2 regions of the Paenarthrobacter sp. NCHU4564 genome follow, and region 1 is predicted to be linked to the other one. Evidence: riboswitches for the same ligand, from Rfam matches in the RefSeq annotation. Region 1 holds a riboswitch; the other holds the start of a gene.
The links. Region 1 has a riboswitch for S-adenosylmethionine ahead of ACSVIE_RS11330 (hypothetical protein). Riboswitches for the same ligand answer to the same signal wherever they lie in the genome.

Region 1 (5,424 bases):
GCGGCGCCGAAAGCCAGCCCCAACCCGTAGGTGGCGGCCGCTGCCCCCAGGCCGATGGCCAGCTGCCGCAGACCCCGGCTGAGCGGCGATGTTCCGGACAGCAAGCCCACGACGGCGCCCGTCGCCAACAGTGCGATGCCCACCAGCGCACCGGCTACTGCCAGCGCGGCCACGCCCGTCATGCCGAAGATGAAGGGGATGATGGGGACGATGGCTCCGGAGGCGAAGAAACAGAAGCTGGACAGTGCCGCTCCCCAAGCAGACCCTACGGTTTCGTGGTCGTCGGTGGGCGGCTTTTCCGGCTGCAGGGACAGGCTGGGGTCGCAGTCGCAGCTGAACAGGCCCAGGCGTTCGGCGGCGCGGTGTTCGGCTGCCTCACGCGTCATGCCGCGGGCCAGGTAGACCAGCACGAGTTCGTTGTGCTCGATGTCCAGTGACGGTGCCGCGGTCAGCGTCGCCTGGGTGGGGAGGGTGGCGCTGAGCAGCTCCCGCTGGGACCGGACGGATACGTACTCGCCGGCACCCATGGACAGCGCTCCGGCGAGAAGGCCGGCCACGCCGCTCATCAGCACCACGGAACTGGGAACGCCGGTGGCCGCCATGCCCATGACCAGCGAAAGGTTGCTCACCAGGCCGTCGTTGGCACCGAACACGGCTGCCCGGAAGGTGCCCGACAACCTGTTCCGCCCCCGGGTTGCCAGGCCGCGGACAACTTCCTCGTGGATCTGCTCGTCGGCCACCATGGCGGGCGTGGCGGCCGGCTCGGCACCGTACGGCGACCTGCCTTCGGCCCGCTGCGCGAGCGCAAGGACAAAGACCGATCCGAAGTTGCGGGCGAGGAAGCCCAGGAAGCGGCTCCGGCCGGATGCTGCCTTGGGCATTCCGGCGTGTTCGCCGAGGAGTTTGAGCCAGTGGGCCTCGTGGCGGCCCTCGGCTTCGGCCAGGGCCAGCAGGATCTGGCGTTCTTCGCCCTCACGCCGCTGCGCGAGTTCCCGGTACACCGCGGCTTCGGCCCGTTCGTCGGCCAGGTACTGGCGCCAGCGCTTGATGTCGGAGGCGGACGGCGGTGGCGGCGTTTCCGCTGCCGGAGCTGATTCCGCTGCCGGGGCCGTTTCAGGGGCGGGACCCGGAGCGGGGCTCAACGGATCATGGGATTCATGGTGCTTCTGCACGTTATCTCCTGTGCTGGGTGGGGTGGTTTCGGCCCCATTGCACCGCCCACTGTACCGCTTATTTCCGCGGTTTTTTGGCCGGTATTCCTCAACCGGAATGTTCGGCGGACCTTAATTCGGAGCCCCGCTCCACCTGCGTTCCGACGTGCCGGTCGGGTGTCTTGACCGTTCGCCGGGGCCGGTGCTCAGATGGAAGGACAGGGGCGGGGGACTCCCCGCATTCGGCCGAAGGGCTGCTTGCCGGCCCACCACACGGAGGTTGGAGCATGAACAGCACCGAACCGCACGCAAGCCACCCCGAACGGGCAACCATCGAGTCGGATCCTGCCTACGATTACGGCGAGGACCAGGAAGTGGACGAACCGTGGGTTGAGGAAGTGGACGCTCCCGACGACGACGAGCGGGTGGTCCCGATCGACGACGCGGACGACTTCCGCGAGGACGACGACGAACTCTAGTCCTGCATGTCGCTCAGCAGGAAGTGCCGCTCGCGCCCCCGAGGTTGTCCGACGGCGGCAACGGTCACCGTCAGCGTCCGCATCGCGCTGCACCATCGCGTGGGACGGACCGCTTGGCCCAGGGCGCGTTCCATCCTGTGAGCGTCCGCGCAGAGGAACCGCTGCAAGCGGCCGTCCAGGAACAGCGTCACGGTTCCCCTGACAACGTCCACGCCGGGAACCACCGGCACGCCGGGACGTTGGGGGAGGGCAGGGGTGTTTGTTTCGCTCAGGGGGTGGGCTTGGAACGGCAAGGATGGATCTCCTGGGGAGTGCTCTTGCCCGCTCGGTTGTCTCTGGTCCGGAACGGGCCGCTTCCTCATCCGAACCACCCGTGAACATGGGGTTGGTGTGTGGCCAGTCGGAGCTTGGCGCCACCTCTCTTGAAGCTGGCACCACCCTACCGCATGGGCCTTCTTGTTCCGGTCCCGTCCGCAGGAACACACTGTTCAAGGAAGCATCAGCCAGCACCAGGAGGCCCAATGCCCTCGATAGAGAAAAGCGTGGATATTCCCCGGCCCCAGCAGGAGGTCTTCGACTTCCTGGCACGGTTCGAAAACTCTCCACCTATGATGCTTTTGTCATTTCGTCCGGGCCGCTCGGCGATGCTCCGCCAGGGCTGGGAACCCGGGGCCGGGGAACCACCAGGATCATGGGGCGGCAGTTTGACTGGATGGTTGAATATACGGAATTCGATCCACCCCGCCGCATGGTGTCCCGCTCGATCGAAGGTGAGCGGGATTTGACGGCGACGTTCACCCTGGAATCCGTTGATGGCGGGACCCGCGTTACCGAGCAACTGCGGCTCAATACACCCATGGAGGGCCTGATGGGCAAACTGCCTGGGCCGCTGGTGGAATGGTTCCTGGGTCTGTCCCTCCGCCGCAACCTCAAGAACCTCGCCAAGGTGCTGGCTGCCTGACACTGCCCACTCACAGCACCCGGGCAACGAGAGGTTTGCCGGATTCGGTCCCCTGGCCCGGGAAAACAACAAGGCGGCGCTCCCCGCAAAGGGAAGCGCCGCCGTCGGACGTTGCTTGCAGAAGCTGCAGCTACTTGGCCGGTGAGCTCAGCTCATCCTCGGCCACGCGGGTACCGGCAACACGGTCCGTCCAGGCCTTCATGACCGCCGGGTCGGTGGGCTTGCTGAACAGTGAAACAGCCACGTAGACGATCGCAGAGGCGAGCAGGCCGTAGTAGATGGGCTCGTTCGCGTAAATGCCGTCCATGGGAGCCTTGGCGTTGATCTCAAGGATGATCATGGTGCCCAGGGTGACCACGGAGCCCACGGCCATGGACGCAGCGGCGGCAATTCCCGTGCCACGCTTCCACACCAGGCCACCGATGATCGCGACCAGGAGGCCGCCCACCAGGATGTCGTACGCAATGGTCAGTGCCGCCACGACGTCCTTGGTGGAGATGGCGATGATGATGGCCAGGATGCCGAGTCCCAGGACCCAGTAGCGGTTGGCCTTGACGTCGTGCTCAGGGTTGTCGGAGTCGTCGGTGTTGACGGTCTTGCCGAACCAGCCGGCCACGAACGGGAGAACGTCGGCGCGGGCCACGGTTGCGGCTGCGATGAGTGCGCCGGAGGCGGTGGACATCATGGCTGCGACGGCTGCGGCGAGGACCAGGCCGCCGATGCCGATCGGGAGCAGGTTGGTGGCGACTTCGGCGTAGACGTCGTCCTTGGCTTCGATCTCGATACCGGACAAGGCAACGCTTGCAGCCATGCCGATCAGGGCGCCGGCCAGGCCGTAGAGGATGCAGTACACGCCTGCGGTTGCGCCGCCCCAGCGGGCTACCTTGGGCGTTTTGGCCGTGAAGACGCGCTGCCAGATGTCCTGGCCGATCAGGAGCCCGAGCGTGTAGACCACAAAGTACGTGATGATCGTCTGGAGGCCGATTCCGCCGATGTCGAAGAAGCTTTCATCAACGCGTGCACGGATGCCGTCCAGGCCGCCGGCAGCGTTCATGGCGAACGGAAGCATCAGGAAGAAGATGCCCACCGTCTTGATGACGAACTGGACCTGGTCGGCCAGGGTGATGGACCACATGCCGCCGATGGTGGAGTACACCAGCACGATCGCACCGCCGATGGCGATGGCCAGCCAGCGCTCCCATCCGAACAGCACCACGAAGATGGTGGCGTAGGCGCCGGTGGACGTGGCGCACAGCATCAGGGTGTAGGCCAGCATGACAATGCCGGAGGTCTGCGTCGCCCTGCTGCCGTAGCGAAGGGTCAGCATCTGGGAGACGGTGTAGATCTTGAGCTTCTGGATGGTGCCGGCGAACAGGAGGCTGAGCAGCAGCACGCCTGAACCGATGGCCACCACCAGCCACATGCCGGAGATACCGAACTTGTAGCCCAGGCCAACGCCGCCCACGGTGGATGCGCCGCCAAGGACCACGGCGGCCATGGTGCCTGTGTACAGGAAGGGACCCAGGCGGCGGCCGGCCACCAGGAAATCGCTGTTGTTCTTGGTGCGGGACTTGCCCCACCAACCGAAGGCCAGCATGGCCAGCAAGTACAACACCACGATGGCGATGTTTATGAACGAAGAGTCCATGAGTGGCTCCTTGGAGCTGATGCACAGAGGTTGGGATTTCCGGCGCTGTGTTGGGCTGGCCGGAAGCTCTGTGCGTGATGACGGGAGATTGGCTCGTGTTGTGTGCCTCACAGACAACACTTGTTGCCTATGAGGATATGTTGTGACTGGAGTAACAGTCAAGGTCCTTTGGTTATGGTTACGCCGGAACAGCGCTGCGCGGAAGATGATCCGGCTACTATTGCTCCAATGACAGGGCCGCATGGCAGGCCTGAAAGGTTCGTGAATGAAGGCTCTCCCCGTTGAACCGAGCAACGTCCCCGTTGCCATCGGTTCCCGCATCCGCGCCGCGCGGCAGGCCCAGCGGCTGACCATTGAGCAAGTGGCGGATGCCACCGGCCTGACCAAAGGCTTCCTGAGCCGCGTGGAGCGGGACCTGACCTCGCCGTCGGTCGCCTCACTGGTTACCCTGTGCCAGGTGCTTTCAGTGTCGGTTGGCGATTTGTTCGCGGCGCCGGAAACCCACCTGACGCGGCGGGATGATGGTCCCCGCATTTCCCTGGGTGGCCAGGGCATCGTTGAACGGCTTCTTACCGCGCGATCGGAGCGCCGGCTGCAGATCCTGCAGGCAACCATCGAACCGCATGGCCGTGGTGAGAATGAGCTCTACGCCGTGGACTGCGATGTTGACGTCCTCCATGTGGTCAAGGGACGTATCAAGCTCATCCTGACCAATGAGGAATATGACCTCGAGGAAGGGGACACCCTTTCCTTCCCCGGCCGGGAACCACACACGTGGATCAATCCCACCGATGAAACCGTGGAAGTGCTCTGGGTCCTGGTGCCGGCAGCCAGTCGGTAATTTTCCGTCTCCGCGAGATGGCACTTAATGACAATGTCGGGGGGAAACATTGTCATTAAGTGCCATCTGGGCGGGGATTGCTAGCCCACGTGGACCCAAGGCCTGCGGGTCACGTCCGGCTCTGCTTCCCGAAGCACTTCGCGGGTCACGGGAGCGATCTCGCCTTCGCCGAAGAACAGGAATTTGCTCAGGTTGGAGATGGGGTTGCCCTCCGTCCACCGGAAGTAGATGTGCGGCATGTAGCCGGTGACGTCCCGGATGTGGAGGAGAACGGCTGCCAGCGTGTTGGGCACGTTGTTGCTGTGGACTTCCAGGATCTTGAAGCCGTGGCGCTTCCTGCCCAC
Region 2 (5,424 bases), on a different contig from region 1:
CGGAAAACGGCAGGGTCCGGAATGATCTCTGTATGAGTGCGCCCACGTCAGCCCGATCTGTGAGGGACCGGTTGTTGGGCGCCTGGGCACTGAAGGGCTACAAGCGGGAATGGCTGCGGCATGACCTGATTGCCGGCGCAGCACTGTTTGCCCTCTTGGTCCCTGCGGGCATGGCTTACGCGCAGGCGGCAGGACTCCCGCCTGTCACCGGTCTTTACGCAACGGTCGTCCCCCTGCTGGTATACGCAATCGTGGGTCCTTCCAGGATCCTGGTGCTGGGCCCTGATTCTGCCCTGGCACCCTTGATCGCGGCAGCCATCATGCCTTTGGCCATGGGCAGCAGCGAGAAATCCGTGGCTCTTGCGGGCCTGCTGGCCTTGCTCGTCGGCGGCATCATGCTCCTGGGCTCAGTCCTCCGCCTGGGGACCATCACCGGCCTGCTCTCAAAACCCATCCGTTTGGGCTACCTCAACGGGCTTGCGCTGTACGTGGGGTTGTCCCAGGTTCCAGCCTTCCTGGGGATTGAGGCAGAAGGCGACTCGATCTGGGAGAAATTGGCCGGCACCTACACCCAGGTCATGGACGGAGGCACCAACCTTGCCGCCGTCGCCCTCGGACTGGGCTCGCTGGCACTGATCTGGATTCCGCGCCGCCTGAAATGGAAGGTTCCCGGAGTCCTGCTGGCCGTGGTCGCTTCCTGCCTGGCCACGGCTTTCCTGGACCTGGGCGATACCGTCAAGGTAACAGGGGCGCTCCCCCAGGGCCTGCCGGCTCCAGCGCTTGGTGGCATCACGTGGGGCGACGCCCTTGCCCTGGTCCCGGCGGCGGCCGGCATCGCCCTCATGGCGTTCGCTGACACCGGAGTACTGTCCCAGTCCCTGGCAGCGAAAGAAGGGAAGAGGATCTCCGGCAACAGGGAGATGGCTGCCTTGGGTGCAGCCAACGCAGCAACGGGTGTCCTGGGTGGCTTTCCCATCTGCGGCAGCAGTTCCCGGACACCTGTTGCGGTGGATGCCGGGGCAAAGTCCCAACTCACGGGTGCCGTGGGAGCGGCCTTGGTGCTCGCCTTCATGCTCCTGGCGCCCGGAGTCACCGAATTCCTGCCGTCGGCCACCTTGGCGGCCGTGGTGATCGCCGCCGCGGTCGCCCTGGCCGATCCCGCGGGAGTGCGGCGCCTGCTGCGCATGAGCCGCAGCGAATCCGTGGTCATGCTGGCGGCGTTCCTTGGAGTGCTCCTGGTTGGCGTGCTGCAGGGAATCCTCGTGGCCATTGCCCTGGCCCTCCTTGATTTTGTGCGGCGGGCATGGAATCCCTACCGTACGGAGCTCGGCGCCCAGGAGGGCCGCCCCGGATACCACGACCTCGCACGCCACCCGGAAGGCGACAGGATCCCCGGGCTCCTGATCCTCCGGTTCGATGCACCCCTCTTCTTCGGGAACGGGCAGGTCCTGGCCACTTTCGTCCGGGAAGAACTGGACGAGGCCGAGGACCACATCACGCACGTCATCCTCGCTGCCGAGCCCATCACCGGGATCGACACCACGGCCCTGGACGACCTTGTCACGCTGGACGAATGGTTGGCCCAACGGGGCGTGGACCTCGTGTTCGCCGAGCTGAAGGGCCCGGTCAAGGACAAGCTGGTCCAGCTGGGCACGGCGGCCCGCTTCACTCCTGACCACTTCTATTCGACAGTTGGTGCGGCGGTCCGTGAACTGGCCGGACAGGACCACAAGTAGGCACCGGTTACGCAACATGACGGCTGCCATGCCCGCAACAAATGCAGGTGAACGTCCACGGATGTTACGTTTTTCTTGAGTAATGAGCACCAGCGTTAAGCCCTGACTTGCTGGTCGGCAACCCTCTCCCGCGGCGGGGTGCCTCAGGTGACTACTCGGCGTATCGACACTTCGAACTGCAAGCGTGACTGAGGAGCACCACGAATGCCAGAACCCACTGACGACAAACTCGCCTACCGCCTGATCACGGGCCCGGATACCCGCGAATTCTGCGAGCGCATCAGCAACGCCCTCGCCGAAGGCTATGTGCTGCACGGCAGCCCTTCCGCAACCTTCAACGGCACGGACGTGATTGTGGCGCAAGCCATCGTCCTGCCCGCCGCGATCGCAAGTGCGGATGCCGCCGTCGCGAACGCCGTGGACCAACTGGAAAACGACGAAGACGAAGAAGCATTCGAGGGACACGCATGAGCTACGCAGGTGACCTGACCCCGCAGGACGCGTGGGCCAAGCTTAAGGACGGCGCCATCCTGGTTGATGTCCGGACCGAGGGCGAATGGGCCCACATCGGCATCCCTGACACCAAGGCCACGGAGAATGATCCCCTGTTCATCCAGTGGAACCTCGCCGGCGGCATCCCGAATCCGACCTTCATCGACGACCTGAAGCAGCAGGCTCCCGAGGCTGATGGCGTTGAACTGCTGTTCATCTGCCGTTCGGGCCAGCGCTCCATCTCCGCCGCCATCGCCGCAACGCAGGCCGGATTCACGTCCTACAACGTCCTGGAAGGCTTCGAGGGCGAACCTGACCGTTACGGGGAACGCACCGTCAACGGCTGGAAGAACCGTGGCCTGCCCACCAACCTGGGGACCGACTAAAAGTGACTTTCAATCCTGACGCCGCCGGCTGGAGCGCTGACACCCAGGCCGTCCGCGGTGGACTCGACCGTACCAACTTCCAGGAAACCGCCGAGCCGGTGTTCCTCAATTCCGGCTTCGTCTACGAATCCGCTGCAGCAGCAGAACGGGCGTTCACCGGCGAAGACGAACGCTTTGTCTACTCGCGCTACGGCAACCCGTCCGTGGCCACGTTCCAGGAACGGCTGCGGCTCCTTGAAGGAACCGAGGCCTGCTTTGCCACGGCGTCCGGCATGTCTGCAGTCTTCACCGCACTGGGCGCACTGCTGGCAGCCGGCGACCGCGTGGTTGCCGCCCGTTCACTCTTCGGTTCCTGCTTTGTGATCCTGAACGAAATCCTGCCGCGTTGGGGCGTGGAAACAGTGTTCGTCGACGGCCCGGACCTGGACCAGTGGCGTGCAGCTCTTTCCGAGCCGACCACAGCCGTCTTCTTCGAGTCACCGTCCAACCCGATGCAGGAAATCGTGGACATCGCTGCCGTCAGCGAACTGGCACATGCCGCCGGGGCGACTGTGGTCGTCGACAATGTCTTTGCCACTCCCCTGCTGCAACGCTGTGGCGACCTGGGCGCCGACGTGATCGTCTACTCCGGAACCAAGCACATCGACGGCCAGGGACGCGTCATGGGTGGAGCGATCCTGGGCACCAAGGAGTTCATTGACGGCCCGGTCAAGCAGCTCATGCGACACACCGGCCCCTCGCTGTCCGCCTTCAACGCCTGGGTCCTCACCAAGGGCCTTGAAACCATCGGGCTGCGCGTGAACCACAGCTCCGCATCGGCTTTGAAAATCGCCGAATGGCTCGAGCGGCAGCCGGCCATCAACTGGGTCAAGTACCCGTTGCTCAAGTCCCACCCGCAGTACGAGCTCGCCACCAAGCAGATGAAGGCCGGCGGCACCGTACTGACCTTCGAACTGTCACCGTCCTCCGGGCGGAGCGCCAAGGAAGCCGCCTTTGCGTTGCTGGACGGCCTGCGGGTCATCGACATTTCCAACAACCTGGGCGACTCCAAGTCCCTCATCACGCACCCTGCCACCACCACCCACCGGGCCATGGGACCGGAGGGACGGGCCGCCATTGGACTGTCCGACGGCGTGGTCCGGTTGTCCGTTGGATTGGAAGACGTGGACGACCTGATCCTCGATCTGGAAAAGGCGCTCAAGCAGGTCTAACCTTCATGCCATGAGCGGGAACCGCCCTTATCGCCGTGCCGGAGCAGTCATTGTTTCCGGTACGGCGGTTTGGTTCCTGGGGATCTCCCCGGTCCAGCGGGTGTACCTCACCACCGATGCTGCGGAGCGGCTTCGCATGCTGCTGGCGGAAGAAGGCCGTTGGATCACCGGGGGGTGGCCGGAGCGTACCTGATGACGTGGGAAGAACCGGCCGAAGAGCGCCCCTAAGCTTTCCGGACCCTGGTCAACAGCGGCGCCGGTTCCTTGTGCGCGTCGGTTGAGGTGCCGCGGGTGGTGACCTTCACGGCATGCCCGACGACGGCGGTCAGGACTTCCGTGGTGGGCGGGGTTCCCGGAGAGCCGGCACCGGCGGAACGGGTGCTGAACCGGTCCGCTGCTGCGCGCTGTTCCTGAGCCCCGTTGCCCCGCTCAAGGATGTCGGCAATGCCTGCCTTGACCAGTTCCAGCTCCCCTTGGTCGTCCAGGACCGGGCTGAGGTAGTCCACCAGGGCCCACACAACGTCCGCGGCAGGCTGGGGACGGAAGTCGCCGAAGTCCAGGAGGTCCCCGCGGAGACCGGTGTTGCTCGCTTGCCAGCTGGCCATCCTGAGCAGGGCCGTGGGCACCGAGGCGGGTTCCACGCCGTCGAGCATTTCCAAGGTTGCCGTCTCCACCAAGGCGCGCACCAACACGGCAATGAGCGCCGCGTCTTCGGCGCGGAGGCACACGTCGGCGACCCGGATCTCCACAGTGGGATGGTTGCGGGAGATGCGGGCATCAAAGTAGATCATGCCCTCATCCAAGATGACGCCGGTTTCCAGCAACCGGTTGACCATCCGCCGGTAGGCCGTCAGCGAACCGAACACCGCTGACGGACCGGACGTCGGCCAGCGGTTCCAGGCTTGGGTCCGGAAGCTGTCGAAGCCGCTGTGCTGGCCGCGCCAATACGGGGAATTGGCGCTGATGGCCGTCAGCACGGCCAGTTTGTCCCGGATATGGTCCAGGACCACCACGCCCTCTTCCGGCGACTCCACGGAGGTGTGCACGTGGAAACCGCAGGTCAGTTGCTCATGGGCCGTGAGCCCAAAGCGTTCCAGCATCTCGGCGAACCGGGGATCGGGCGTGGTGTGTGTCCCGGACTCCAGGGGCGAGGTGGCCAGGGCGGCAATACGGGCGTCGTGTTTCCTGGCGGCCTGGTTGGCCATGTTGCGCCCACGCCGGATCTGGGGAAGAAGCTCGGCGTAGGTGTGGCATGGCCGGGTTTGCGTTTCGATCTGTTCGAGCTTGAACTCGTGGCTCAGGCCCAGGCCCGGCTCCACGGGATCAGTTCCCGCCAGCAGTGCGTCCGCGAGGGCCAGCGGCGCTCCCGTCACAGGATCGACGATGAGCAACTCTTCCTCAACCCCGAAAGTCCGCATGCTTCATTCTGCCCTTAGCTATCCTGGTGCGCACCCCCTGCCGCCGTCCGCCCCCAATGGACCGGGCGCGGATGGCGGAAACGGGTGCGCCCAGGCGTACGTGGGGCGCGAATGGCGGAAACGGGTGCGCTGCCTTAGTCCTGGAAGTACTCCACCTTGGCCCCGATGGTGTTGAGCCGCT

Region 2: linked by a shared signal. The riboswitch ahead of ACSVIE_RS16160 (DUF1737 domain-containing protein) and the one ahead of ACSVIE_RS11330 (hypothetical protein) in region 1 are both predicted to bind S-adenosylmethionine.

Annotation. Positions count from the first base shown of each region.
Region 1 is NZ_JBQLIS010000009.1:69,725-75,148, reverse strand. Features, by position in the region: gene ACSVIE_RS11340 (VIT1/CCC1 transporter family protein) at 1-1,172, opposite strand, end outside; gene ACSVIE_RS11335 (hypothetical protein) at 1,439-1,630, shown strand; gene ACSVIE_RS11330 (hypothetical protein) at 1,627-1,923, opposite strand; SAM riboswitch class IV at 1,939-2,058, opposite strand; gene ACSVIE_RS11325 (SRPBCC family protein) at 2,019-2,591, shown strand; gene ACSVIE_RS11320 (sodium:solute symporter) at 2,722-4,239, opposite strand; gene ACSVIE_RS11315 (helix-turn-helix domain-containing protein) at 4,505-5,080, shown strand; gene ACSVIE_RS11310 (amino acid transporter) at 5,161-5,424, opposite strand, start outside.
Region 2 is NZ_JBQLIS010000017.1:65,869-71,292, reverse strand. Features, by position in the region: gene ACSVIE_RS16165 (SulP family inorganic anion transporter) at 33-1,736, shown strand; SAM riboswitch class IV at 1,815-1,927, shown strand; gene ACSVIE_RS16160 (DUF1737 domain-containing protein) at 1,941-2,207, shown strand; gene ACSVIE_RS16155 (rhodanese-like domain-containing protein) at 2,204-2,614, shown strand; gene ACSVIE_RS16150 (O-succinylhomoserine sulfhydrylase) at 2,617-3,825, shown strand; gene ACSVIE_RS16145 (hypothetical protein) at 3,836-4,018, shown strand; gene ACSVIE_RS16140 (glutamate--cysteine ligase 2) at 4,050-5,243, opposite strand; gene ACSVIE_RS16135 (UDP-N-acetylglucosamine 1-carboxyvinyltransferase) at 5,378-5,424, opposite strand, start outside.